Regions from separate parts of the Nocardia sp. NPDC058519 genome, predicted to be linked through region 1. Evidence: riboswitches for the same ligand, from Rfam matches in the RefSeq annotation. Region 1 holds a riboswitch; each other region holds the start of a gene.
The links. A riboswitch is a leader RNA that binds a small molecule or an ion and turns the genes downstream of it on or off. The one in region 1 is predicted to bind cobalamin.
Positions count from the first base shown of each region.

Region 2: another riboswitch for cobalamin. It lies ahead of metE (5-methyltetrahydropteroyltriglutamate--homocysteine S-methyltransferase); the one in region 1 lies ahead of ACFWPK_RS29750 (FecCD family ABC transporter permease).
Region 3: another riboswitch for cobalamin. It lies ahead of ACFWPK_RS21600 (CbtB-domain containing protein); the one in region 1 lies ahead of ACFWPK_RS29750 (FecCD family ABC transporter permease).

Region 1 covers NZ_JBHXNK010000037.1:3,159-12,710, forward strand. The annotation lists gene ACFWPK_RS29725 (sugar ABC transporter permease) at 1-169, shown strand, start outside; gene ACFWPK_RS29730 (ROK family protein) at 195-1,391, shown strand; gene ACFWPK_RS29735 (SRPBCC domain-containing protein) at 1,428-1,922, shown strand; gene ACFWPK_RS29740 (ABC transporter substrate-binding protein) at 1,982-3,013, opposite strand; gene ACFWPK_RS29745 (ABC transporter ATP-binding protein) at 3,010-3,858, opposite strand; gene ACFWPK_RS29750 (FecCD family ABC transporter permease) at 3,855-4,886, opposite strand; adenosylcobalamin (AdoCbl) riboswitch at 4,892-5,031, opposite strand; gene ACFWPK_RS29755 (ABC transporter substrate-binding protein) at 5,130-6,221, shown strand; gene ACFWPK_RS29760 (ABC transporter permease) at 6,221-7,081, shown strand; gene ACFWPK_RS29765 (ABC transporter ATP-binding protein) at 7,057-7,821, shown strand; gene ACFWPK_RS29770 (LLM class flavin-dependent oxidoreductase) at 7,818-9,167, shown strand; gene ACFWPK_RS29775 (MFS transporter) at 9,164-9,552, shown strand, end outside.
Region 2 covers NZ_JBHXNK010000001.1:193,468-203,019, reverse strand. The annotation lists gene ACFWPK_RS00955 (short-chain fatty acyl-CoA regulator family protein) at 1-579, opposite strand, end outside; gene metE (5-methyltetrahydropteroyltriglutamate--homocysteine S-methyltransferase) at 774-3,038, opposite strand; cobalamin riboswitch at 3,181-3,378, opposite strand; gene ACFWPK_RS00945 (pyruvate carboxylase) at 3,669-7,067, shown strand; gene rsmD (16S rRNA (guanine(966)-N(2))-methyltransferase RsmD) at 7,064-7,627, shown strand; gene coaD (pantetheine-phosphate adenylyltransferase) at 7,631-8,116, shown strand; gene ACFWPK_RS00930 (GtrA family protein) at 8,113-8,658, opposite strand; gene ACFWPK_RS00925 (DivIVA domain-containing protein) at 8,911-9,552, shown strand, end outside.
Region 3 covers NZ_JBHXNK010000020.1:2,471-12,022, reverse strand. The annotation lists gene ACFWPK_RS21610 (hypothetical protein) at 1-217, opposite strand, end outside; gene ACFWPK_RS21605 (CbtA family protein) at 254-1,039, opposite strand; gene ACFWPK_RS21600 (CbtB-domain containing protein) at 1,030-1,230, opposite strand; cobalamin riboswitch at 1,265-1,417, opposite strand; gene ACFWPK_RS21595 (antibiotic biosynthesis monooxygenase family protein) at 1,456-1,779, opposite strand; gene ACFWPK_RS21590 (alpha/beta fold hydrolase) at 1,836-2,579, shown strand; gene ACFWPK_RS21585 (A/G-specific adenine glycosylase) at 2,596-3,474, opposite strand; gene ACFWPK_RS21580 (carbonic anhydrase) at 3,565-4,188, shown strand; gene ACFWPK_RS21575 (hypothetical protein) at 4,248-4,925, shown strand; gene radA (DNA repair protein RadA) at 5,081-6,481, opposite strand; gene ACFWPK_RS21565 (hypothetical protein) at 6,577-7,293, opposite strand; gene carD (RNA polymerase-binding transcription factor CarD) at 7,645-8,133, shown strand; gene ispD (2-C-methyl-D-erythritol 4-phosphate cytidylyltransferase) at 8,146-8,886, shown strand; gene ispF (2-C-methyl-D-erythritol 2,4-cyclodiphosphate synthase) at 8,883-9,350, shown strand; gene cysS (cysteine--tRNA ligase) at 9,483-9,552, shown strand, end outside.

The DNA of each region.
Region 1 (9,552 bases):
CCGGATGCTCGACGCGGTGCTGGGCGCCGCGGTGGTCGCGGTGATCAACAACGGTATGGGGCTGATGGGCTACAGCGCGGGCACGAAATTCGTTGTGACAGGATTTGTCCTGCTGCTCGCGGCGGGGGTGGACGCGCTCTCACGCAAGCGTTCGCTGCCAGGAAGTTGACCATCGACCGGGAAGGCTGGGCCGGATGAGGGCTGCACCCGCCCCGGACGAGATCCGAACACGCAATCTCGCCGTGCTGCTGCGCCATGTCCATCTGAGTGGCCCGGTATCGCGGGCGGAGCTGGCCGAGCGAATGGGCCTGAACCGCAGCACGATTCTGGCTTTGACCACCGATCTCGCCGCTGCCGGGCTGGTGAGTGAGGAACTGCCTCGCCAGACCGGCAGGGCAGGGCGGCCGTCGCTGGTGGTGCGGCCGGAGTCGGAGCGGGTGTACGTGCTCGCGTTGGATGTCGGCGCGGACCGGCTCGCGGTGGCGCGGGTCGGTCTGGGTGGGGTGATCCTCGACCGTCGCGAAACGCCCCGCGACAGTTCGGCATTCGATCCCGATGAGGTGATCGAATCGCTGGCGGTGATGGCGGAGACCATGGTCGCCGCGGCGGGGCCCGACAGTGTTCGCGTCGGTGTCGGTCTCGCGTTCTGTGGCATGGTCCGTCAGGGTGACGGTGTGGTGCGGTACGGGCCGAATATCGGCTGGGTCGATGTGCCGGTCGGTGCGACGCTGTCGGAGCGGCTCGGTGTTCGGGTAGTGGTCGGCAACAATGCGAACCTCGGCGCGCTGGCCGAGCGCGAACGCGGTGTCGGTGCCGGGGTATCGGACCTGATCTACCTGCACGGTGAGGTCGGCATCGGTGGTGGCGTCATCATGGGCGGCGAACTGCTCGGTGGCGAGGGTGGCTACGGCGGTGAGGTCGGGCACATGATCGTGAACCCCGGCGGGCGGGCGTGCCGGTGTGGGTCGCGCGGCTGTCTCGAGGCGGAGGCGGGGGAGCTGGCCTTGATCGCGGTGGCGGGGCGTGCCGATCTCACCGGGCGGGCGGCGGTTGAAGCGATCGTCGACGCGGCCGCCCGCGGTGACGCCACCGCCCGCGACGCGCTGCACCAGGTCGGCGACTGGCTCGGCTACGGGGTGGCCAACCTGGTGAACATCTTCAACCCGACGATGGTCGTGTTCGGCGGGGTGCTGCGCGAGATCTACCTCGGCTCGGCCGCCCAGGTCCGCAGCAGGCTGGCCGTGAACGGACTGCTCGCGGTCCGCGAACGTGTCCGGCTGCGGACCTCGGCGCTGGCCGACGACGCGCCGCTGATCGGGGCCGCTGAACTGGCGTTCGCCGATGTGCTGACCGACCCACTGCAGACACTGGCGCGTAGCTCCGGCGGTTGACCGGTTGACGTCGGCAGGGCGGCTATCGTGAAAGCCATGGCGACGACGACCAGGATCGGCACGCAGATCAACGCGCCTCGTTCGACCGTCTACCGTCTGCTGCTCGACGGCGACGCGGTGGCTGCCTGGATGATGCCCGACGGGATATCTGTCGATGTGCATCGGTTCGAGCCGGTGGAGGGCGGATCGTTCTCGATCACCCTCACCCATGACGAGCCCGTCGACGTGGGCGAGACAGGGCAGCACGATGCGGGAACGGTGCGCCAGCAGCACGACGCCTACTTCGGGACGTTCCGCTCGCTGACCTCGGATGAGCAAGTGGTCGAGGTGCTGGAATTCGTCACGGAGAAGCCGGACATGACCGGGGCGCAGACCGTCACCTTCACCCTGACGGACGCCGGCGGCGGCACCTACCTCGAAGTACTGCACGAGGGGGTTCCGGCAGGGCTCGGTCCCGCCGAGAACGAAGTCGGCTGGCAGATGGCGCTGACGAAACTGGTGGCGCTCGCTGAGCGGGGCACGACGGACTGAGCCCCGCTCCGTTGCGACGGTTCACCGACAGCGCGGTCCGCGCACAGCCGGGCCCGGGGTTACCGTACGGCGTCGTCCGCGCGGGGTGTGATGCCAGAGGCGGGGACGAGGTTCCACGTTTCGAGCTGCTTGCGGATCTGTTCGGCCGCATCGATATTGAGTGGTCCGCTCGTCCACAGCGCGTACGGCAAGTTGAAGAACCGGCTGTCGCGGACCGCGCGCAGACCGTTGATACCGGGCTTGGAGCGCAGCAGTTCGACCTTCTGCTCGTAGCTCTGGCCGGGGTAGTCGACGAACATGATCGCGTCCGGGTCGGCGGCCGCGAGCCGCTCCCAGGAGACCTTGGTCCAGGTGTCGTCGACATCGTCGAGGATGTTGCGGGCGCCCGCGGCTTCTAGGATCGCTTGCGGCGCACCGTATTTCCCGCTGGAGTAGATAGTGTCGGTGCCGCTGTCGAACAGGAACACCGTCGGGGTTCGCGCCGGTTTCGGGGCCGCGGTCAGGGCGGCGAGCCGGTGGTCGAGATCGGCGGTGACCTCCCGCGCGCGGTCGGGGTGGCCCGTGATCGTGCCGAGGTCGGTCAGATCGGTGCGCAACGCGGTCCATGGTTCGACGGTGCCGCGTGCGGCGGCGCCGTCGAGTTGGCGACAGCTCTCGGTGAGGACGTAGGCGGCGATGCCGTCTTTCCGCAGTGACGCGGGGGTGAGGTTGCTCGCCTCGTCGTAGCCGTAGCTCCAGCCGGCGACCATGACATCCGGGCGCTGGGCGAGCACGGTCTCGCGCGAGGGGTACTCGGGGGCAACGGATTTCAGGCCGTCTACGACGTCGGCGCCGTAATGGGCGCGCAGGGTGCCTGCATCGCGCTGGATGCTCGAGACCGCGACGACCTGGTCCTGCGCACCGAGCGCGAGCACCATCGAGATGAGATTTCCGTCGTTGACGAACAGTCGCTGCGCGGGGGCGGGGAACTGGGATTCCTTGCCGCAGTTGCGGATCGGGATCGTCGTCGCGGACTCTGTGGTGGTGCCGGTGCAGGCCGTCAGAACGGCGGCAAGGGCAGTGGTGGCCAGGATCCGGCCGTGGTTCTTCATCGTCGCGCCTCTCGCGGGGTGATCAACAGGTGGTTTTCGCCGGTCAGCGGGTGCTGGACGCGCGTCGCGTCGACACCGAACACCTCGGCGACGACATCGGGTGTCAGCGCCTGGGCCGGTGGTGCCGGTGCTCGGGCAGAACCGTTGTGCAGCACGATGATTCGATCGCAGTAGCGATCGGCCAGTGACAGGTCGTGCAGGGCGGCGACGACGGTTCGGTTCAGGCTCCGCATCAGGGTGAGCAGTTCGAGCTGATGGGTGACGTCGAGATGGTTGGTCGGTTCGTCGAGCAGCAGTACCGGGGTGTTCTGCAGCAGCGCACGTGCCAGCAGAACCCGCTGCCGTTCGCCGCCGGACAGCTGGTGCACCTGCCTGCCCGCGAAACCGGCGAGATCGACCGCGGCCAGCGCCTGTGCCACCTGCTGCTGTTCGCGCGGGGCGCCGAGTCCCCACGGCGGCAGATAGGGCGTCAGCCCGAGGGCGACCACCTCGCCGGCCAGCATGTCGGCGGGCGGGGTCTCGTCCTGCGCCACCAACGCCACCGTCGCGGCCCGTTGTCGCGGCCGCATCGTGTGCAGGGTCTGCCCATCCACGAGCACTCGACCCTGCCTGGGTTTGTCGACTCCCGCCAGCACCCGCAGCAACGTCGATTTACCGCTGCCGTTGGGCCCGACGATCCCGACGATTTCCCCGGGCTCGATCGAAAAGTCCGCGCCGACCACGACATTCCGTCGCCCGATAGCGCAGGTGAGCGTGACCGCTCGCACTTCGCCTGAGCTCGCTGAAATATTGCCCGGGCAGGCCTCCTCGCTGGATGGGCGTTCGACCTGGGTGGAGTCGCTCATGACGTGCCGAACTGGTAGCGGCGTCTGCCCATCAGCAGAAGGAAAGTCGGAGCGCCGATGAGGCCGGTGAGTACGCCGACCGGGATCTCGGTGGGGCGCACCAATATTCGGGTGGCGGCGTCGGCGACCACCAGGAACAGCGCACCGCCGAGCGCGCAGGTGGGGAGCAGGTTGCGGTGGCGGGGGCCGACGATCATCCGGGCGGCGTGCGGGACGACCAGGCCGACGAAGCCGATGCCGCCCGACACCGCGACCAGGACACCGACGAGCACCGCCAGCAGCACGAACAGGCCGATGCGCAGCCGTCGCACCGGGACGCCGACCGACGACGCGGTGTCCGCGCCGAGCGTGAGCGCGTCCAGCCAGCCCGCGCTCGCCATGAGGATCGCGCCGCAGGCCAGCACCACGGTCAGCGGCAGGGCGATGGTCGTCCAATCGGCACCGGCGAGACTGCCGAGCAGCCAGAACAGCACCGACTCCGCCGCCGCGGGATCGGTGCTGCGAAAAACGAGGAAACTGCTGAACCCGGCGAACGCCGAACCGAGCACGGTGCCGGTGAGCACCAGCCGCAGCGGCGTGAGACCGCCCTGGGCGAACGCGATCAGGAACACCAGGGTCGCGGCGCCGAACGCACCGAGCAGCGCACCGCCGGACAGCGCCCAGATGCCCGCACCGGCGAACAACCCGGAGGTGATGACCGCGGCCGCGCCTACACCGGCCCCGGAGGAGACGCCGAGCAGGAATGGGTCGGCCAGTGGGTTGCGCACCAGCGTCTGCATCGCCGCACCGGCCAGTGCCAATCCGGCGCCCACCACCGCGGCCAGCAGTGTGCGTGGCACCCGGAGCTGCCAGACGATGGTGTCGATACCGAGATCGGTGGGTGTCGCGCCGGTGAGCCGGGCGATGAGGGTGTCGAGCACCGCGGACACGGGCACGATCTCCGCACCGAATCCGGTGGCACCGATCATGGCCGCCAGCAACAGCGCCCCGATCAGGGGCAGCGCGAGCGAGATCCGGGCACGGATCATCGCGAATTCTCCACAGGCAAGGCGCGGCCCTTTCAGAGGGTGTCCCGGCGAGGGAGGTCTGACTTTCGCCGCGAGGCGATCACAGTGGCGCGACCGTTCCGGAGTGACACCGGATTCCCGCACCCGCCGGGAATAACGCCCAGACTCTAACGCGGCACTCCGTGCCAACCAGGAGCCGGGCCCTTCAAATCATGGAAAGGCTAATGGTGTTCGGGGGGTGGTCGTGATTGCTTGAATCCGTCTATGTACCGACCGAACACCTTTCGACCCGGCCTGCGTGGCCGCGCCACCGCCGCACTTCTCGCGATGGCAACCGTTGCGACGCTCGGCCTGACCGGCTGCGCACAGGGCAACGACGCACCGGTCGGCACCCCCGACGCGCCGCTGCCGACCGAGGTTCCGCCCGGGACCACGCTCGTCGTCGCCGATCAGCAGGAACGGCTGCAATCGGCGCTGCGGCTGTCCGGCGAGCTGGACAAGCTGCCGTTCAAGATCGAGTTCGCGAACTTCGTCGGTGGTCCGGCCATCCTCGAGGCCTTCCGGGCGGGCGCGGCCGATGTCGGTCAGGTCGGCGATGTGCCGCCGATCCACGCGCTGGCCGCGGGGCAGGACGTGCCGATCATCGGCTCCTATCAGACCAATCCGAAGGCGATGAAACTCGCGGTCGCACCGGGCCGTTCGATCTCGAAGCTCACCGATCTGAAGGGCAAGAAGATCGCCTACGCCGAGGGCACCGCCCAGCAGGCGTCGGTGCTCAAGGCACTCACCAAGGCGGGACTGAAGCCCACCGATGTGGAGCTGGTCCGGCTGCAGCTGGCCGAATTCCCGGACGCGGTGCGCACCGGTCAGGTCGATGTCGCGCCGCTGATCGAACCCAATGTGACCAGGTTCCTGCGCACCCAGGGCACCTCGCTGATCCCGGATTCGGAGACCACGGGCATCTACAGCGGTCTCGCCTATGTGTACGCGCGTCGCGCGGTGGTCCAGGATCCGGCGAAAGCCGCCGCGACCCGCGCCCTGGTCGGCGCGTTCGTGCGGGCCTGGCAGTGGACCAACACCCATCGCGAGGAATGGGCGACCCGCTACTACGTCGAGGGCCAGAAGGTCAGCGCCGACGATGCCGAGCGGATCGTCGAATCGCTGGGCACCTTCACGTTCCCGCACCTGGACCAGCAGCTGATCGCCCGGCAGCAGACCACCATCGACGCGATCGACGCCGTGGGTGAACTGCCCAAGAAGATCAAGGCCGTCGACGGCTTCGACCTGCGCTTCGATGCCGCGGTCACCGAGGCCGTCACCGCCAGCGGGGCGGCGTTCGCGCCGGCGGCGGGCTGATGGCCACCCTCGACGTCGGCGTGCTGCGCCGGATCAGGGCGAGCACGGCACCGGTCGAGGCGCTCGCACCGCGTGGCCGGGGCAGGCGCAGGCTGGGACCCGGCAAGCCCATCCCGTTCGGCTTCGCCCTCGGACCCGCCCTGCTCATCGGCACCTGGGTGGTCGGCTCCGCGATCGGCGCCATCGACCCGGAGACACTGCCCGCGCCGTGGACGGTCGCCCGGACCGCGGGCGAGCTGATCGCCGACGGCCGGTTGCAGTCCAATCTGCTGACCTCGTTGCAGCGGGCCGTGATCGGCCTGGTCCTCGGTGTGGCGATCGGCGTGGTGCTCGCGCTGGTCTCGGGCCTCAGTCGGCTCGGTGAGGCGGTGGTCGACGGTCCCGTGCAGATCAAGCGGGCGATCCCGACGCTGGCGCTGATCCCGTTGTTCATCGTCTGGTTCGGGATCGGCGAGCAGATGAAGCTGATCGTGATCACCACCAGCGTGCTCATCCCGATCTACATCAATACCCATGCCTACCTGCGCAGCGTCGACGCGCGCTATGTGGAACTGGCCGAGACGGTCGGGCTGTCGCGGTGGGGTTTCCTGCGCCGGATCGCGCTGCCGGGATCGCTACCGGGCTTCTTCCTCGGGTTGCGGCTGGCGGTGACGATTTCCTGGCTGGCGCTGGTGGTGGTCGAACAGGTCAACGCGACCAGCGGCATCGGCTACCTGATGACGCAGGCGCGCACCTACGGCCAGATCGACGTGATCGTCGTGGGTCTGGTGATCTACGGACTGCTCGGACTGTTCGGCGACCTCGCCGTGCGGGCTACGGAACGAAAGGTGCTGGCATGGCGACAGACACTGGGCGACTGAGCTCCGACGAGCGGGTCGTCGTACGCACCCGCGCTCTCACCCGCGGCTTCGGCACGCGAATCGTGTTGAACGGCATCGATATCGAGATCCGGCGCGGCGAGTTCGTCGCGCTGCTCGGGCGCAGCGGTTCGGGCAAGAGCACGCTGCTGCGGGCGCTGGCCGAACTCGATTCCGAGGTACCGGGTTCCGGTGAGCTCACGGTGCCGACGCAGCGCGCGGTGGTGTTCCAGGATTCGCGGCTGCTGCCGTGGGCGCGGGTGCTCGACAATGTGGTGCTCGGGTTGACCGGTCGCGACGCGGACCAGCGGGGACGATCGGCATTGGCCGAGGTCGGGTTGGCCGGGCGCGAGAAGGCGTGGCCGCGTGAGCTTTCCGGCGGCGAGCAGCAGCGGGTGGCATTGGCCAGATCGCTGGTGCGTGAGCCGGAACTGCTCCTGGCCGACGAACCGTTCGGCGCGCTCGACGCGCTGACCAGGATTCGGATGCACGCCCTGCTGCAGGCGCTGTGCGAGCGGCACCGGCCCGCCGTGCTGCTGGTGACCCACGATGTGGACGAGGCCGTGCTGCTCGCCGATCGGGTGCTGGTTCTCGACGAGGGCCGGATCACGATCGATCAGCGCATCGAGACCCCGCGCCCGCGCAGGCACGCGCACCCGGAGTTCGTCCGGCTGCGGGAAGCGCTGCTGACCGGGCTCGGCGTCGACACAACAGAATCAGAGAAAGTGAAACAGGCCTCATGAGTGCACCGCGTCAACTGAGTCTCAACGCGTTCATCTACCCGTCCGGACACCACGAGGCCGCCTGGCGGCACCCCGACAGCAGGCCCGACCGCATCTACGACGTCTCCTACTACCAGGAGATCGGGCGCACCGCGGAGGCGGCGAAGCTCGACGCGGTGTTCTTCGCCGACGGTCCCGCCCTGCGCACCGACGTGCGTCACAATGCCGCGCCCGGCCTCGAGCCGATCACCCTGCTCACCGCGATCGCCGCGGCGACAACACATCTCGGTCTGATCGCGACCGCGTCGACCACCTATTACGAGCCCTACAACCTGGCGCGGCTGTTCTCCTCGCTCGACCACATCTCCGGCGGACGAGCGGGCTGGAACATCGTCACCACCGGAACCGACCTCGCCGCGGCCAACTTCGGGCTGGAGCGGCACCCGGATCACGCCGAACGCTATGCCCGCGCACGGGAATTCGTCGACGCGCTGGTCGGGCTGTGGGACAGCTGGGAAGACGATGCGATCGTGCTCGACCGCGCCGCCGGGGTTTACGCCAATCCGGACAAGATCCATCCGATCGACTTCGTCGGCGAACATCTCAGTGTGCGTGGCCCGTTCAACTCGGCGCGGACACCGCAGGGACGTCCGGTACTGGTGCAGGCGGGGGCATCGAACGAGGGTCGAGCTTTCGCCGGCAAGTACGCGGAGGCGATCTTCACCGCCCACCAACGACTTTCGGACGCGCAGTCCTTCTATGCCGATATCAAGTCCAAGGCCACCGAGTTCGGCCGGACCGCCGACGAGGTGAAGATCCTGCCGGGGATCAGCCCGTTCATCGCCGACACCGAGGCCGCCGCACTGCGTTTGGAGCGCGAGTTCAACGAGCTGACCGTGCCCGAATACGGGATCAAGCAGCTGGAATCGATCACCGGCACCTCGCTGCGCACCCTCGCGCTCGACGAGCCGGTTCCCGTGGAGGTGTTCGCGGGGGCGGGCGATGTCACCGACAACGCGCGCAGCAGATTGCAGGTGGTGGCGGGGATCGTCGAGCGGGAACGGCCGACCCTGCGTGGGCTGCTGCACCGGCTGGCGGGTGCGCGCGGACACCGGGTGTTCGCGGGTACGCCCGAACAAGTGGCCGACACCATCGAGGAGTGGTTCACCCAGGGTGCGGCGGACGGCTTCAACGTGATGCCGCCGTACTACCCAGGTGGGCTCGAGGTGTTCGCCGAAACGGTGGTGCCGATCCTGCAGGAGCGCGGGCTGTTCCGCACCGAATACACCGGGACCACATTGCGCGACCACTTCGGGCTCGCGCGCCCGGAGAGCCGGTTCGCCCGCACCGCCGCCCTAGCCGGATGACGGTGGGCTGTAACAGTCAGCACAGCACTCGCCGTCCGGTGACTCAGCTGCGGTCCATGGCGCTGGCGGTGTTCGTTCCTTCCGCCGTCTACGGAATCGGTTCGGGCGCAGCGGCTCCCATGTTGCCGCTGCACGCGCTCGAACTCGGCGCGTCGGTCGGAACCGCGGGTGTGGTGGTCGCCATGATGGGCTTCGGGCTCATTCTCGGCGATCTGCCCGCGGGGTGGCTGGTGGCGCGCACCGGCGAGCGCAAGGCGATCGCGCTCGGCTCGTTGACGTGCGCACTCGGCCTGCTCGTGGCCATCCTCGCGCCGAATATCGCCGTTTTCGCGGTCGGGCTACTGATCAATGGCGCCTCGGGTGCGGTGTGGGGCCTGGCCAGACA
Region 2 (9,552 bases), on a different contig from region 1:
CGTGACGCCCGCGCGTTCCTCGGCGATCCTGGCCAGCTGACGATCCAGCGAGCCGATGCTCAGACCGGATTCCTCGAACAGCTGCTCGGCGGCGTGGTCGAGGGTCGAGATGTGGTTGCGATGGTCGTAGAAGAAGTCGCGCACATCCTCGTACGGCATGGGTGTGCCCGGGGCGCCGGCGGGCGTGTCGACGCGCGAGGACAGCAGGTCGAGCTGGTCGGTCGCCGCGCGCAGCCGCCGGTGCATCGCGATCACGATGCGCGCCACCTCGGGCAGCCTGGTGGCCAGTTCCTCGACCTCGGTGATCGGTGCGGTATCGCCGCCGCCCGCGGCCTCCACCAGCACCTCGTGCAGGTCCGAGACCAGCCGCGCATCGGAGTCGGCGGCGAAGAACTGCACGTCGAGGTCGAAGGTCGAGTTGAGTTTCAGCAGCACGGGAATGGTCAGTGGACGCTGATCACGTTCGAGCTGATTGAGATAGCTGGGTGAGAGGTCCAGCGATTTCGCGAGCGCTGCCTGGGTCATCCGCCGTTCTTCGCGCAGCCTTCGTAGCCTGGCCCCCGCGTACATCTTCCGCACGCCGCAGATCTTAACGCGACCTGTTCGCAATGTTTGCTGAAAGTGGCGAATGACTCGGGAGAAGTCCAGTCCTGCAAGGGATTTTACCCGTGGCTACCCGTGCGTAACATGCGAAGGAGCAGGCCGGGCCGACCACACTGCCCCGGACGGAATCTCCGTCCGGGGCAGTGGTCTTCATGCTCGGATCCGCTAGGTCAGCGCAGTGCCGCGGCGGCCGTCACCAGATTCCGCAGCGACGCCTCGACCTCCACCGGTCCGCGCGTCTTCAGACCGCAGTCCGGGTTCACCCAGAGTCGTTCGGCCGGAACCGCTTTCAGCGCGGCGGACAGGGAGACGGTGATCTCCTCGACCGACGGCACCCGCGGCGAGTGGATGTCGTAGACGCCAGGCCCGACGCCGAGCGCGAAACCGGCCGCGTTCAGATCGTCGAGGACCTCCATGTGCGAGCGCGCCGCCTCGATCGAGGTGACATCGGCGTCCAGCCCCGCGATCGCCGAGATGACCTCGCCGAACTCCGAGTAGCACAGGTGGGTGTGCACCTGGGTGGTGTCGGCGACGCCCGCGGTGGCCAGGCGGAACGAATCCACTGACCACTGCAGGTACGCGGGCTGTTCGGCGGCACGCAGCGGCAGCAGCTCGCGCAGGGCGGGTTCGTCGACCTGGATGATCCGCGCGCCCTGGGCTTCCAGGTCGACGGTCTCGTCCCGGATGGCGAGCGCGACCTGGCGGGCCGAGTCACCCAGCGGCTGGTCGTCGCGGACGAACGACCACGCCAGGATGGTCACCGGGCCGGTGAGCATGCCCTTGACCGGCTTGGTGGTCAACGACTGGGCGTACCCGATCCAGGACAGCGTCATCGCCTCGGGGCGAGTGACGTCGCCGAACAGGATCGGCGGGCGCACGCAGCGAGTGCCGTAGGACTGCACCCAGCCCGCCTCGGTGACGGCGAAACCGTCGAGCAGTTCGGCGAAGTACTGCACCATGTCGTTGCGTTCGGGTTCGCCGTGCACCAGCACGTCGAGCCCGAGCTTTTCCTGCAGGGTGATCACGTCGGCGATCTCGGCCCGCATCCGCCGCACGTACTCGGCCTGGTCGATCTCGCCCTTGCGCAGCGCGGCGCGGGCCAGCCGGATGGTCGAGGTCTGCGGGTAGGAGCCGATGGTGGTGGTCGGCAGCACCGGCAGGTCGAGGTGATCGCGCTGCAGGGCGCGACGCTCGTCGGCGGGGGAGCGGGTCAGGTCGTTCTCGTCGAGCGCGGCCAATCGGCTCCGGACCTGGTCGTTGTGCAGGCGCGGGTCGGTCCGGCGGGATTCGGCGGCGGCGCGGGCCGCGGCCAGTTCGCCGGCGACGGTGTCGACACCCGCGGTGAGGGCGGTGGCAAGGATTCGTACCTCGGCGACCTTCTCGGTGCCGAAGGCCAGCCACGAGCGCAGCCGCTCGTCCAGGCCGGTCTCGGGGGTCAGCGAATACGGCACGTGCAGCAGCGAGCACGAACTCGACACCGCCACCGCGTCGGCGCTGCCGAGCAGGGTGCCCAGGGTGCCGAGGGCAGCGTCGAGGTCGGCGCGCCAGATATTGCGGCCGTCGACCACGCCCGCCACCAGCAGTTTGCGAGCAAGGGCGGGCAGCGCCGCGACCGCCGAGATATCGGAGCCCGCGGTGAAATCGAGCGCGACACCCTCGATCGCGGTCTCGGCCAGCGCCGCCAGAGCGGCGTCGGGGTGCCCGAAGTAGGTGGCGACCAGGATCGCGGGCCGGTTCTGCGCGGCAGACAGCGCGCTGTAGGTCTGGCCGACCAGGGCGATCTCCGCCTCGGTCAGGTCGGTGACCAGCACCGGTTCATCGATCTGCACCCATTGCGCGCCCGCATCCGCCAGCTGGGCCAGCAGGTCGAGGTACAGCGGCAGCAGTTCGGGCAGCCGCTCCAGCGCGGCGCCGTCGGCGGCCTTGGCCAGCTTCAGGAAGGTGATCGGACCGATCACCACCGGACGTGCGGGGACACCGAGTTCGATCGCCTCGTCGAGTTCGGTCAGCAGCTTGCCGGGATGCAGCGAAAAGGTGGTGGCCGCGTCGATTTCGGGCACCAGGTAGTGGTAGTTGGTGTCGAACCACTTGGTCATCTCCAGCGGAGCGACCGTGTCGGTGCCACGCGCGGCCGCGAAATAGCGGTCGAGCGGGTCGGCGATCCCGGCCACCCGCGGCGGCAGTGCGCCGAGCAGTTCAGCGGCATCGAGCATCTGGTCGTAGTAGGAGAAGGTGCCCACCGGCACCGAATCCAGTCCCGCCGCGGCCAGTTCGGTGAGCTGGGCGCGACGAAGCTGACGGCCGACCGCGTGCAGGTGCGCGGCATCGGCACGGCCGGCCCAGTAGGACTCGGTGGCGCGCTTGAGTTCCCGGTTCGGGCCCACTCGCGGAAGGCCGAGAACCGTTGCGGTGAACGGTGTGTGTGAAACAGTCACGGAGATTCTCCAGTGTCGTGCAGGGAGAGCCGTCGCCTTTTCGCGGGCACACGCCACCCGGCCGGACCATGTCGCGAACGGTACGACGGGTCGGCATCGGTGGTCCGCGCGCCCGATCCACGAGGCGGTGGCCGCCGGATACGGCGTATCCGGCACAGTCGGCAGGTCTTCGGACTCGCGGGCACCGGTCGTGTGATCGACCGACCTACTGGCCGTCGCTTCCCAGGCATGATGCCCAGTGCTGATGACGGCGGTCGTTCCTGCTCACCGCTGCGGGACAGTCCCGGATTCTCACCGGGTTCCCTCTCACCCGGTGCGGAACATGATCCGCACCCGGGTTTCGACGCCTACGCGGGAGGTCGGGGCTCCGACTCTTCCACCGCGCAGGCGAACCAGCTGCGCCCCCAGCATAGGCCCTCAACGGGGGCCCGGGGCACCGCCCGGTGGCGAACAGTGCCGTGACCTGCGGTTGCGCCCACATTGTCCACGCGCACCGCTGACCGCTCCTCGCGGTGAGATGTGACGGCCTGATGAACGCAACTTCGCAGGTAGGCGGGTGTGCGGTGTGAAGAATGCTGCGAAGCCACCTTGCGTGTCCGGCCCCGGCTCGCGGCCGGGTACCGTAGGCCAATGTTCTCGAAAGTCTTGGTCGCAAATCGTGGTGAGATCGCTATCCGTGCCTTCCGCGCGGCCTACGAACTCGGCATCGGAACGGTCGCGGTGTTCCCGTACGAGGATCGCAATTCCGTCCATCGCCTGAAGGCGGCCGAGTCATATCAGATCGGTGAAGAGGGTCACCCGGTTCGGGCGTATCTGTCGATCGAGGCGATCATCGACGCCGCGGTGGCCGCCGGCGCCGACGCGATCTACCCCGGCTACGGATTCCTGTCGGAGAACCCCGACCTCGCCGCGGCCTGTGCCGCCGCGGGCATCACCTTCATCGGACCCACCGCCAAGATCCTCGAGATGGCGGGCAACAAGGCCACGGCGATCGCCGCGGCCAAGGCGGCCGGGCTGCCGACGCTGAAGTCCAGCGAGCCCTCGGCCGATATCGACGAATTGCTCACCGCCTCGGCCGAACTCGAATATCCGATCTTCGTCAAGGCTGTCGCCGGTGGTGGTGGTCGTGGCATGCGCCGGGTCGCTACGCCCGAGCAGTTGCGTGAGTCGATCGAGGCGGCGTCGCGTGAGGCGGAGTCGGCGTTCGGTGATCCGACGGTGTTCCTCGAGCAGGCGGTGGTGAACCCGCGCCACATCGAGGTGCAGATCCTGGCTGATCAGCACGGCAATATGATGCATTTGTTCGAGCGGGATTGTTCGCTGCAGCGTCGTCATCAGAAGGTGATCGAGCTCGCGCCCGCCCCGAATCTGTCTCCTGAACTGCGCGAGCGGATCTGCGCCGACGCGGTGGCGTTCGCCCGCCAGATCGGCTACATCAACGCGGGCACTGTGGAGTTCCTGCTCGACGAGCGCGGCAACCACGTGTTCATCGAGATGAACCCGCGTATCCAGGTGGAGCACACGGTCACCGAGGAGATCACCGATGTCGACCTGGTGCAGTCGCAGCTACGGATCGCTGCCGGTGAGAGCCTCGCGGACCTGGGCCTGAGTCAGGAGACGGTGCAGATCCGTGGCGCCGCGCTGCAGTGCCGCATCACCACCGAGGACCCGGCCAACGGGTTCCGCCCCGACACCGGCCGCATCACCGCCTACCGCACGCCGGGCGGCGCGGGCATCCGTCTCGACGGCGGCGCGAACCTGGGCGCGGAGATCGGCGCCTACTTCGACTCGATGCTGGTCAAGCTCACCTGCCGTGGTCGCGATCTACCCGCCGCCGCCGCGCGCGCCCAGCGCGCGCTGGCCGAATTCCGTATTCGTGGCGTGACGACCAACATCCCGTTCCTGCTCTCGGTGCTCGACGATCCCGATTTCCAGGCGGGCCGGGTGACCACCTCGTTCATCGACGAGCGTCCCGAGCTGCTCACCTCGCGCGGCTCGGCCGACCGTGGCACCAAGATCCTGACCTATCTGGCCGACGTCACCGTCAACAAGCCCAACGGCGACCGCCCGACCACGGTGTACCCCTACGACAAGCTGCCCGCCGTCGACCTGACGCTGCCGCCGCCGGACGGTTCGCGCCAGCGACTGCTCACCCTCGGGCCGGAGGGTTTCGCGCGGGCCCTGCGCGAACAGAAGGCGCTCGGCGTCACCGACACCACCTTCCGTGACGCGCACCAGTCGCTGCTGGCCACCCGCGTGCGCACCAACGGTCTGCTCGGCGTGGCGGGCCACGTCGCGCGGCTGACCCCGGAGCTGCTCTCGATCGAGGCATGGGGCGGCGCGACTTACGATGTGGCACTGCGGTTCCTGCACGAGGACCCGTGGGAACGCTTGGCGGCCTTGCGTGAAGCCGTGCCGAACATCTGCCTGCAGATGCTGCTGCGCGGCCGCAACACCGTCGGCTACACGCCCTACCCCGAACAGGTCACCCGCGCTTTCGTTTCCGAAGCCGCCACGACCGGTATCGATATCTTCCGTATCTTCGACGCCCTCAACAATGTCGACCAGATGCGTCCGGCGATCGACGCGGTCCGCGAAACCGGTACTGCCATAGCCGAAGTCGCCCTGTCCTACACCGGTGACCTGCTCGACCCGAACGAGTCGCTCTACACCCTCGACTACTACCTGAAGCTGGCCGAACAGATCGTCGACGCGGGCGCGCATGTTCTCGCGATCAAGGACATGGCCGGTCTGCTGCGTGCACCCGCGGCCGCGAAACTCGTTACCGCACTGCGTAGTAACTTCGATCTGCCGGTGCACGTGCACACCCACGACACCCCCGGCGGCCAGCTGGCCACCTACTTGGCGGCCTGGCAGGCCGGTGCCGACGCGGTCGACGGCGCGTCGGCGGCCATGGCGGGCACCACGAGCCAGCCCGCGCTGTCGGCGATCGTGGCCGCCACCGCGCACACCGAGCACGACACCGGTCTGAACCTGCAGAACGTGTGCGATCTGGAGCCGTACTGGGAGGCGCTGCGCAAGGTCTACGCGCCGTTCGAGTCGGGTCTGCCCGCGCCGACCGGTCGCGTGTACACCCACGAGATCCCGGGTGGTCAGCTGTCGAACCTGCGTCAGCAGGCGATCGCGCTCGGCTTGGGCGACCGGTTCGAAGAGGTCGAGGCCAAGTACGCGGCCGCCGACCGGCTGCTGGGCCGCCTGGTCAAGGTGACCCCGTCGTCGAAGGTCGTCGGTGACCTCGCGCTCGCCCTGGTCGGCACCGGTGTCGACATCGAGGACTTCGCCGCCGATCCGGGCCGCTACGACATCCCCGATTCGGTGATCGGCTTCCTGCGTGGCGAACTCGGCACCCCCGCGGGCGGCTGGCCGGAGCCGTTCCGCAGCAAGGCACTGGCCGGGCGCAACGAACCCAAGCCCGAGACCCCGCTGAACCCGGCCGACCAGAAGGCACTCGACGGCTCGTCCGCGCAGCGCCGCGAAACGCTGAACCGGCTGCTGTTCCCCGGCCCGACCGCCGAGTTCAACTCCCATCGCGAGAAGTACGGCGACACCACCGGCCTGTCGGAGAACCAGTTCTTCTACGGCCTTCGCCGCGGCGAGGAACACCGCGTGCAGCTGGAGAAGGGTGTCACCCTGCTCATCGGCCTCGAGGCGATCTCCGAGCCCGACGAGAAGGGCATGCGCACGGTGATGTGCATCATGAACGGGCAGTTGCGCCCGGTCGCGGTGCGTGACCGGTCCGTCGCCTCCGAGGTGCCGGCGGCCGAGAAGGCCGACAAGAACAACGCCGGTCACATCGCGGCACCGTTCGCCGGTGTGGTCACTCTCGCGGTGTCCGAAGGCGACGAGATCCACGCCGGTGACACCGTCGGCACCATCGAGGCGATGAAGATGGAAGCGGCCATCACCGCGCCGCGCGGTGGCGTGGTCGGCCGGATCGCGACCACCAAGGTGGCCCAGGTCGAGGGCGGCGACCTGCTGGTGGAACTGGTCGCGCGCGAGTCGGAATGACACGCATCGTCGCGGGTGTGGCGGGCGGGCGGCGCTTGAAGGTGCCGCCCGCCGGCACCCGGCCTACCTCCGATCGGGTGCGTGAAGCCCTGTTCAGCGCGATCGACGCGCGCCTCGATCTGGACGGGACGCTGGTCCTCGACCTGTACGCGGGCTCGGGTGCGCTGGGCTTGGAAGCGCTCTCGCGCGGAGCCGAGCGCGCGTTGCTGGTCGAATCCGACCGCAAGGCGGCCGAGGTGGTGCGCGCCAATATCGCCGAGCTGGGTCTGCCCGGCGCGGAACTGCGGCTCGGCAGTGTGTCCTCGCTGCTGAAGCACGCCGCGCCGCGGGCCTACGACGTGGTGTTCTCGGATCCGCCCTACGAGGTGAGCACCGAGGACGTGATCGCCGACCTCACCGCCCTGGCGAGCAACGGCTGGCTCGCCCCGGAGGCGCTGGTGGTGGTGGAGCGGTCGAGTCGTTCACCCGAAATCACCTGGCCCGCTGGCTTTGTGGCGCTGAAGGCGCGCAAGTACGGGGAGACCAGAGTCGAGTTCGCCGAGTTCGGTGCTAGCGTCTGAGCTATGGCTGCAGCACTGTGCCCCGGCTCCTTCGACCCGGTCACCAACGGTCACCTCGACGTGTTCGCTCGCGCGGCCGCGCAGTTCGACGAGGTGATCATCACCGTCAATGTGAACCCCAAGAAGCAGGGGATGTTCACCGTCGAGGAGCGCATGGAGCTCCTGCGCGAGTCGGTCTCGCACCTGCCGAACGTGCGCGTCGCGTCCTGGCAGGGTCTGACGGTCGATTTCGCCAAGCAGGAAGGCATCAGCGCGATCGTCAAGGGTCTGCGTGACGCGGGCGACTTCGGCTACGAGCTCCAAATGGCCCAGATGAACCACAAACTGGCCGGCGTCGACACCTTCTTCATCGCGACCAACCCGTCGCTGAGCTTCCTGTCCAGTTCCTTGGTCAAAGAAGTCGCGGCCTACGGCGGCGACGTGAGCGACATGCTCCCGCCTGCGGTCCACAAGCGTCTGCTGGACCGCCTCGCCGAACGAAAGGGCTAGCTGGTCGCGGGGAGGCGGAACAAGCCTCTCAGTGCGAGGAAGCGCATGCCGCCGACTGCGGCGGTGATGGCGAGGACCGTCAGCGCCTGCGTGATGTCACCCAAACCGGGCGCCCAGAAATCCAGTCCGGCCAAGCACGCGGTCGTGATCGCGAGTCCGATCAACGCGATCCCGCCACCTTCCCACTGCGCGGTGAACCAGGTGACCCGGTCGGTGGCATGGAAGGTGAGCTGACGGTGGAATTCGTTGGCGATGACGGTGCTGACCACCGATCCGGCCACATTGGCGACCAGCGGGCCGATGCCGTGCATCGCGAAGAACAGCAGCACATAGGCGATATTGCTCGACCCGCCGACGAGGGCGAATCGGAAGAGCTGGGGCAGGGCGCGGTCGCCGCGCAGGTAGGTGAGCGCGCCCTCGAGCTGCGGGCGCAGCGCGGGTGCGACTTCACTCGGCGTCACCACGGGGAACGGACCGGTCCAAGGAGTGAACATGCCCGCCACGTGCGACACCGGACTCCTAGGAGTTTCCAGGAGGGTCATGTTCGACTCCGATCCCAAATGAACAGACGTCGAGGAGTACAACAGCGAAAAGGTTGCGGTGCTTCCCGGCGGACGGCGTTGTCGTGCCTACCGATGGTAGCCGAAGTGGAGGGCCGCACTCCACTTGATATCTGTGCGATCTAGGACACTGTCGCGACACACCGCGACGACATTCGGCACAGCTGCCGACGACAGGCACACTGGGCGTCGGCGGTAGTGGTTTCGCCGTGAGTCCGCAGGAGGGTAGTGAGCATGTATCGCGTATTCGAAGCACTCGACGAACTGGTCGCCATCGTCGAAGAGGCGCGCGGCATCCCGCCGACCCGCAGCTGCATCGTGCCGCGCGGCGATGTCCTCGAACTTCTCGACGACGTCCGCGACGCACTGCCCGGTGAACTCGACGATGCCCAGGACGTGCTCGATCACCGCGACAAGATCGTCGGCGATGCCCGCAGCGGCGCCGAAACGACGGTCACCACGGCCAACGAGCAGGCGCGCACCACCATCGACAAGGCCCGCGCCGAGGCCGATCGCATCCTCGCCGACGCCAAGGACCACGCCGACCGGATGGTCGCCGAGGCCACCGCCCATGCCGACCGCCTGGTGACTTCGGCCCAGGCCGAGGCCGATCAGGTCGTGGCCGAGGGCAACGCCGAATACGACGAGCTCACCGGCCGCGCCCAGATCGACGCCGACCGGGCCATCGACGCGGGCAAGGCCTCGTACGAGCGCTCGGTCGCCGACGGCAAGGCCGAACAGGCCAGGCTGGTCGCGCAGACCGAGGTGGTGCGGGTCGCGCACGCCGAATCCGCCCGCCTGATCGACGAGGCGCACGCCGAGTCCGACCGGGTGCGCACCGAATGCGACGACTATGTCGACGAGCAGATGGCCGAT
Region 3 (9,552 bases), on a different contig from region 1:
TGCCGTTCAGCATGTACAGCGCGACCCCGGCCACGGCCAGGTAGATGGCGAGCCGGGGTAGCAAACCCGTTGCGGTGGCCCCGAATTCGTCGCCACCACGGACGGCGCGCAACAGTCCCTCGGCAACGCCGGCGGCGAGCGCGGTGATGAGCCCGCCGAACGCGACATGCACGGCGCGCGGACGACTGGTGGAAACAAGAAAGGCAGTGCCGGTCATGACACCGACACTGCCGTTCTCCACTGCTCGCGAGGATCACCCTGCGGTAGGAACCTTGTCCACTACCGCAGTGCTACGCCGCGAAGCGAATTCCGTGAGCGCGGCGAACGCCAGCCCCAAACTCACCCACAGCGTGGTGGTTTCGGCCAGCGAGGCCACCCGGAAATTCCACAGCAGGGTGGCGGGGAAGTCGTCGGCCACCTCGTTCACGCCGGGCAGCAGCACGTAGCCGACCGTGGTGACCACGACGAACGCGCCGACCCCGGCGATGAGCCGCAACGTGTCCGACGCGGCGAGCGCGCGGTAGGCCGCGACGGCTGCCGCGACGGCCAGCAGGCCGAGGACGACGGCCGCGACCCACAGCCAGGTGCGTTCGTTGATGGTTTCCGGATCGCCGACCGCGGGCGGATTGGCCGGATACTTGAAGAACGGCACCGCGACGATCGCCGCCCACGCGAGAACCGCTGAGGTCAGTGACAACTGGGGCCCGGACAATGTGGTGAACCTGCGCGCCACATTCACCGCCGACGCGAACAACGCGCCGAACGCCATCCCGGCCAAGCCGAGCGCGAGGAACTGGCCCGCCTTCTGGCCCGACCGGCTGACCAGCGGCTCTTCCTCGTCGCCGTGGGAATGGCCCTGCGGTTCCGCGGCTTCGTGGCCGTGTTCGGCCGGAGCGGCCGCGGCTTCTTCGATGGCGATCGCGGCGTCCACCTGGGGCTCGCCGACGAAGTAGCCCACTGTCGCGGCCAGCAGGCCGGCGATCAGGCCGGCCAGCAGGCCGCGCAACAGCAGGGTCTTGAGTGATCCGATCAGTGGCACGGAACACCCAGCAGGTGACGTCCGTCGTGCATCAGCTCGTGCAGGAACATCCCGCTACGCGAGACGGCCCCCTGGTCGAAACCGACCAGGTACAGGGCGAGCAGTGCAAGCAGGACGACGCCGACCGTGACGAGCACGGTTGCCAGGGTGTCGAGGCCGGTAGACCGGCTGGGTGAATGCGCGATAGCCATTCGAGTCCTCCTCTAGGGATACGCGTCCCACGGTTGAAGTGTGGCGCGAAGGTGCCGGTGTCTGGCTCTCCGGCACCGGGGACCCGGTACTTGGATACAGTGGCGCGACCGCTCCGGATTCACACCGGATTACCGCGCACCCTCGCGGATGTTCCCTCGAACTGTGACAGCCGCGAGCCACCCACGTCAATACGCGCAACCGCATGTCCAGCGGAAACGCCGCTGTCAGGCCTTCGCGGGCACTTCGAGAACGACCTCGAACTCGAGCAGCGAGGCACCCGTCGACACCGGCTTGGGACGCTCGCCGTCGCCACCGTTTCCGGCGTGCGCCGCGCGGGCCGGACCGTCACGCCACGCGGCGAACGATTCCTCCGAATCCCATTGCGTCACCACGAAATACCGGTTGTCGCCGGCGACCGGGCGCAGCAACTGGAAGCCGAGGAAACCGGGGGAGTTCTCCACCGCGCCCGCGCGCGCGGCGAACCGCTTCTCCAACTCGGGGCCCGCGCCCTCGGGAACTTCGATCGCATTGATCTTCACAACAGCCATGGAGCCGACAATACGACCGCTCGGGAAACATCCCGCTCTGGGGCACAATCGGCAGGGTGTTGAACGACGAAGGTGGGTCCGGCGTCCCGATCCTGCTGTTGCACGGGTTGATGGGCAGTGCGCGGACCTGGGCCGACCAGGTGCCGTGGTTGCGCGGATACGGGCACATCTACGCCGTCGATGCGGCCGGGCACGGTCGGCCGACCCCCGCCGAGCTCACGACGGAGGCGTTCGTGGCCGACCTGGCCGAGCGCACCGCCGCGATCACCGAACCGATGGTGATCGTCGGGCATTCGATGGGCGCGATCCACGGTTGGGTCTTCGCGGCGACCTATCCCGAGCGGGTGCGCGCGATCGTCGTCGAGGACATCGCCCCCGATTTCACCGGCCGCACCGCCGCCCACTGGGCCGAGCTGATCCACTCCTGGCCGCAACCGTTCGCCGACGAGCAGGCGGTGCTCGACTACTTCGGCCCGGTCGCGGGCACCTACTTCCTGCGCGCGTTCACCGCGGCGCCGGACGGCTACCGACTGCACGGCGAGGTGGACACCTTCCGCGCGATCTCCGAAGAGTGGGGCACGCGCGACTTCTGGACCGAGTGGAAGTCGCTGCGGGTGCCCGCGCTGCTCATCGAAGGCGAGCACACCATCACGCCGCCGGGCCAGATGCTGACGATGGCCGAGGTGGTTTCCGATGCGGAGTACGTGCGCATCGAAGGGGCCGGGCATCTGGTGCACGACGAACAACCCGAGGCCTACCGCGAACACGTCGGCCGGTTCCTGCGACGCGTCACGAGGTGAGCCGGTCGGCGTCCTGCTACCCGGCGGTGCTTCCTTCGCCCGCGAGCGCGAACAGCCCGTCATCGGTCTGCTCGATCAGCCCGTCGACCAGCAACGAATCCAGCGCCCGCGCGCGCTGACCCGGATCCCGGGTCCATGCCAGGTCGAGGCGGATCCGCTCGACCGGGCCTGACGCGTCGCGCAGCACATCGAGCAGCCGCCCACGGGCCTGACGATCGGTGCCCTCGTACTTCTGCACCTTGCGTGCCACTTCGGCGGCGGGTTTGCCCGCCGCGACCCAGGCACAGGTCGGCAGCGGGCAGCCTGCGCAGTCTGGATTGCGGGCAGTGCAGACCAAAGCGCCCAGTTCCATCAGGGCCGCCGAGAAGGTCGCGGCTCGCGGCACCGGGATCGGCAGCAGGGCTTCGGTCTCGGCGAGATCGCGCGCGGACGGGTTGCCCGGCTCCCGGCCGTGCACCGCACGCGCGACAACGCGCCGAACATTGGTGTCCACCACGGGAACTCGCTGGCCGTAGGCGAAACAGGCCACCGCGCGGGCGGTATAGGCGCCGATTCCCGGCAGGCTCAGCAGCACGTCGACATCGGCGGGGACCACATCACCGTGCTCGGCCGACAACACCCGCGCGCACTCGTGCAACCGCAACGCCCGCCGCGGATACCCCAACTTGCCCCACGCCCGCAGCACCTCCGCTTGCGACGACGCCGCCATCGCCGACGGCACCGGCCAGCGCGCCACCCATTCGCGCCAGATCGGCTCCACCCGCACCACGGGCGTCTGCTGCAGCATGATCTCGCTCATCAGGATGTGCCATGCGGTCGCCTCCGGCTCGCGCCACGGCAGTGCCCGCGCCGTGTCGCCGAACCAGCTGAGCAGGGATTCCGCGTCGATACTCACCGTTCTCGTTTTCTCTCGGCCAGGCGCTCTTTGCCGACGCGTAACGTGGCGGACTCGCTGGTAACCGAGGGCATGTGCACAATGGTCGGTATGCCTGGTTCGAATCCGATAAGTGCCTGGAAGTCGTTGCGTGAAGGCAATGAGCGCTTCGTCAATGACACTCTGCAGCATCCTAGCCAGGGTGCCGCCGACCGAGCCAAACTCGTCAAAGGCCAAAACCCCCACGCGATCCTGTTCGGCTGCGGTGATTCCCGCGTCGCCGCCGAACTGATCTTCGACCAGGGGCTCGGCGACATGTTCGTGGTGCGCACAGCGGGCCACGTCGTGGACAGTTCGGTGCTCGGCTCGATCGAATACGGCGTCGAGGTGCTCAATGTGCCCCTGATCGTCGTGCTCGGTCACGACAGCTGCGGTGCCGTGAAGGCCACCATCGACGCGCTCGACGGCGGCGAGGTGCCCGGTGGGTTCATTCGCAGCGTGGTCGAGCGGGTGACGCCGTCGATCCTGCTCGGACGCCGCGAAGGACTCAACACGGTCGACGACCTAGAGGCGCGCCACGTGGAGGAGACCAGCAAGCTGCTCATGCAGCGTTCGATGATCATCGCCCAGCGTGTTGCCGCTGGTCAGCTGGCTATCGCGAGCGTCACCTACCAGCTCGAAGACGGTCGCGCGCAGCTGCGGCGCACCGTCGGCAATATCGGCGAGATGGCCTGAACCGCCGACACGCCGAGGTCATCGAGCGCGCCCCTGCGCGCTGCGCTTACCGTTGAGGCGTGCTGGAACCGAATGGACCGCTGTCACCGGAGATCTACTGGCGCCGCCGTGCACTCGCGATCGGCGTCATCATCGTCGCGCTCGCGATCGTGATCTGGCTCGTCACCATGGTCGCGCGCGGCGGGGATTCGGGTGGGGCCGATAACGCGGCCGCGAGTACCACCACGTCGGCGGAGTCGAGCGCGTCCGAGACGAGCTCGACTCCGACTAGCGCGTCGAGTACACCCAGCAGCGGGTCTGCCCCGCCGACCACGACAGCGAGTGCCGCCGCCCAGCCGGCGGCACAGCCGTGCCCGGATCAGTCGCTGGCGCTGAAGGTGACAGTCGGCCAGCCGACCTACCGAGTCGGCGACCAGCCCGCGTTCGGCACCGTGATCACCAACATCTCGTCGGCGGCCTGCTCGCGCGACCTCGGGGCGGGTCCACAGTTCCTCGTCTACACCCTCGACGGGCAGCGCAGGCTCTGGGCGAGCAACGACTGCAACCAGGACGACCCGGCGGAACTGAAGACGCTCAAGGCCGGTGAACAACTCTCGTACAAGGGCACCTGGTTCGGCACCACCTCGCAGCCGCAGTGCGCGGGCGACCGCCTGCAGGTGCCGGCGGGCGCGTACATGGTCGTCGCCCAGCTCGGTGCCGTTCGCAGCGCCGCGGAGCCCTTCAACCTCGCCTCTTGATGCCGCGTTCCCGCACGTCGGTGGCATTGTGCGGGTGCGCCATAGGTCACATGTTCAAGATGGGTTGATTTGCAGTGTTCGCAGGATCGGCCACGCCGTCAATGGACATTGCCGGGGTAATAGATGATCGGCGCCGAATCGGGCGGTTGCCGGAGTTATTCCACGGCCACCATCTCGCGGGGTGCGCGGGATTTGCGGAGTTCTGCCAATCGAAGGGCCGAGCGCAGATCCCCGACCTCGTGGATACGCATCGTCCCGGTCTTGGTTTTCTCCGAACCGGGGGGAACGAGAGCGGTGGTGAACCCCAAACGCTCGGCTTCGGCCAGGCGCCTGCCGAGCCCGGTGACCTTGCGGACCTCACCCGCCAAACCGACCTCGCCGAGAATCACCCAGCCCGCGGGCAGCGCGATATCGGCCTCGGCGGACGCGATGGCCAACGCGATGGCCAGATCGGCCGTCGGCTCCAGCAAGCGCATGCCGCCGACGGTCGCCGCGTACACATCGTGCTTGCCGAGGAAGACCCGTCCTCGGCTCTGTAGCACCGCGAGCACCATGGCGACGCGGTTGTAGTCCAGCCCGCTCACGGCCCGGCGCGGCTGCGGAATCTCGGTCTTGACGGTCAGCCCCTGCACCTCGGCCACCAGCGGCCGTTTGCCGTCCATCGCGACGGTCACCGCGGTTCCTGGGACGGTGTCGGTGCGGTGGTGCAGGAACAGCCCGGACGGATCGTCGACGCAGGCGATGCCGTCGTCGTGCAGTTCGAAGCAGCCCACCTCGTCGGCGCTACCGAAGCGGTTCTTGATGCCGCGAACCATCCGCAGCGACGAGTTCTTGTCACCCTCGAACTGCAGCACCACGTCCACCAGGTGCTCGAGCGTGCGCGGGCCCGCCACATTCCCGTCCTTGGTGACGTGGCCGACCAGCAGCACCGCGATCCCGGTCGCCTTGGCCAGCGAGGTCAGCGCAGCGGTGACCGCGCGCACCTGGGTGACACCGCCGATCACACCGTCCACCTCCGGCGCCAGCATGGTCTGCACCGAGTCCACCACCAGCAGCGACGGCCGCACCTGCTCCACATGCCCGAGCACGATCGACAGATCCGATTCGGCCGCAAGGTACACCCGGTCGTGCACCGCGCCGGTCCGATCGGCCCGCAACCGCACCTGTCCGGCCGATTCCTCGGCGGTGACGTACAGCGCGGTCTCCTCGCGCGCCGCCGCCCACCGGAACGCGACCTCGAGCAGCAGCGTCGACTTGCCGACACCCGGCTCACCCGACAGCAGGACCACCGACCCAGGCACCACACCGCCCCCGAGTACCCGATCGAGCTCGCTCACCCCCGTCGACCGCGCCTGCGTGACCTTGGCGTCGATCTGCGACAGCGGTGCCGCCGCTGTACTGGGCAGCATCGCCCGGCGCCCAGGGGCCGCCGTGGACGCCGAAACGGCCACCTCGTTCACTGTTCCCCAGGCGCCACAATCGGGGCACTTACCCACCCATTTGGACACCTCGTGCGTGCACGCGGAGCACCGGAAGACTGCTTTGGTCTTGGCCACAGGCGCACCCTACGGAGCAGGACCGACACAAAGAGAACCGACACAAAGAGAAGAGCCGCCGCGAAGTTCGCGACGGCTCTTGCGCACTGCTGGTCTCAGTGACCGCCGCCCGCACCCTCGGGCGCGGGGCCGGACTTCTCGTTCTCGATGCGCGCGACCGCGGCGGCGTCGACCGGGACGGCCACCTGCACGGTGCCCGCGTCCTTGAAGTTGAAGGTGACGTTGTAGGTCAGGCCGGGCACGATGTCCTTGGACAGGCCGGTGATCTCGATCGTGGCCGGGTTCTTCACCGGATCGATCGACGGGGTGTCCTGGCCGGCTGCGGCAGTTGTCGGCGCGGCAGTTGTCGGCGCGGCCGTGGTGGTCGGCGCCGCCGTGGTGGTGCCGTGGTGATCGTCGGCCGCGGCGGGCTTGGTCTCGCCCGTGCCGACGACCACGGTCTGCTGGGGCTTCAGCACGAACTTGGCGTCGCCGCCCGGCCCGGTGATCTTGACCTGGCCCAGGTCGGTGCTGACGCTGGTCAGCTCGTCGGTGACGGTCTCGCTGGTGTTGATGATCGACAGCGCGATCACCGCCTTGCCGCCCTTGTCGTGCTCGGCGGTGGCCTCGGGGTACACGATGTGCACGTTGCGCAGGGCGATGTCGCCGACATTGGCGTGGTTGCCGTTGATGGCGGCGGCCTGCGACGAGGTCTGGGTGATCTGGCCGGCACTGCAGCCGGTCAGGGCGATACCCGCGGCAGCGGCGAGCGCGGCAACCGTCGCCATGCGACGTCGCGCCGACAGGGCGGTCACAGCTTTCAGGGCAGTCACGGTTTGTCCTCCATGTCGACCGGGCTCACTCCGTCCACAAGGGGATCGGAGGTTAGTAACTAGGCAGCGTAGTAGTTCACTTCGCGCGGGTGACGTTCGGGCTCGCGACGCGCGGGTGCGGAAGTAACAGTTCGGTGTCTCGAGCGCGTTTGCCGGATCGATGCCGGGTTCCCGACGCGCGATAACCGGTCGCTATGCTGGTGGTTAACCCGTTCTGGCGCAACACAATGCACACCGATTCTGTATTGTCAACCCCTGCGATGGCCTCGTTGTGGCCCTGACCTGCACAGTTGATCGCGCCGTTATCGAGTCGCATGTTAAACTGTGAACATCGAAAGGGGCACGGGACACATGATTTTTAAGGTCGGAGACACCGTCGTTTACCCCCACCACGGAGCGGCGCTGATCGAAGCAATCGAGACCCGCACCATCAAGGGTGTGCAGAAAGAGTATCTGGTCCTGAAGGTTGCGCAAGGCGACCTGACCGTTCGGGTTCCCGCAGAGAACGCTGAATACGTCGGCGTCCGTGACGTCGTCGGCCAGGAAGGTCTCGACCGCGTCTTCCAGGTGCTGCGCGCGCCACACACGGAGGAGCCGACCAACTGGTCCCGCCGTTACAAGGCCAACCTCGAGAAACTCGCCTCCGGCGATGTGAACAAGGTGGCCGAAGTGGTTCGTGACCTGTGGCGTCGTGAGCAGGACCGCGGCCTGTCCGCCGGTGAGAAGCGGATGCTTGCCAAGGCTCGTCAGATCCTCGTCGGTGAGCTCGCGCTCGCCGAGGGCACCGACGACGGCAAGGCTGAATCGCTGCTCGACGAGGTCCTCGCCGCGGCTTCCTAGAAATTTGAACAAGTGCGACCTGTCGTAGCACTGGTCCCTGCCGCCGGTCGTGGCGTGCGCCTGGGTGAACCCACCCCGAAGGCGTTCGTTCCGGTCGGCGGCACACCTATGGTCCGGTTGGCCGTCGACGGTCTGATCGCGTCCGGTGCGGTGCACCGGGTTGTCGTGGTCGTGCCCGCCGAACTGGTCGAGGCCGCATCCGCGCTGCTGTCCACCACCACCTCGCTGACCGGCGGTTCGATGCCCCCTGTGCCGGTGCAGGTGGTCGTGGGCGGCGCCGAGCGCACCGATTCGGTGCGTGCCGGCATCACTGCCGCACCCGACGCCGCGTTCTACCTCGTGCACGATGCCGCACGCGCGCTCACGCCACCCGAGCTGATCGCGCGAGTGGCCGCCGAGCTCCAGACAGGTAGCCAGGCCGTGGTCCCCGCGTTGCCCGTGGTCGACACCGTGAAATCGGTGGACGACGCGGGCGTCGTCACCGGCACCCCCGATCGCGCCCACCTGCGCGCCATCCAAACCCCCCAGGGCTTCGCCGCCGACCTGCTGCGCCGCGCCTACGCCACCGACGTGGGCGCCACCGACGACGCGGGCCTGGTCGAACGCCTCGGTGTCGCCGTGCAGACAGTCCCGGGTGACCCACTGGCATTCAAGATCACCACCCCCCTCGACCTGCACCTGGCCGAGGCGCTCCTCGGCAACGGGTCCCCGGCCGCCGGGCGGCCCTCCGTCGAGCAGGCGGTTGCCCGATGAGAGTCGGCATCGGCAGCGATGTGCACCCCATCGAGCCGGGACGCCCCTGCTGGATGGCCGGTCTGCTGTTCGCCGACGCCGACGGTTGCGCGGGCCACTCCGACGGTGACGTCGCCGCCCACGCCCTCTGCGATGCCCTGCTCTCCGCCGCTGGTCTCGGCGACGTCGGCGCTGTCTTCGGCGTCGGCCGTCCCGAATGGGCCGGCGTCACCGGCGCCGCCATGCTCACCGAGGTCCGCAGGCTGCTGGCCGAGGAGGGCTTCGAAGTCGTGAACGCCGCGGTGCAGGTCATCGGTAATCGCCCGAAGATCGGCCCCCGCCGCGCCGAGGCGCAAAAAGTCCTCGGCGAACTCCTCGACGCCCCTGTTTCGGTGTCCGGAACCACGACGGACGGTCTCGGTCTGACCGGCCGCGGCGAGGGAATCGCCGCCATCGCCACCTGTCTGATCGCAGCATGTTCGTAGCCCCGACGGGCCCCTGAATCTTTCCTACCGCGCAGTGCCTTCTCGCCGATTCGATCAGCCGTTCCATAAACCACGGCGCCACGAACCGGCCGGTCAACCCCACCACAATCCCACCGACTAGGATCGAATGCCGTGACCTTGCGCCTTTTTGACACCGACACGCGGACCATGCGGGAATTCACCCCGCTGGTCCCCGGCCGTG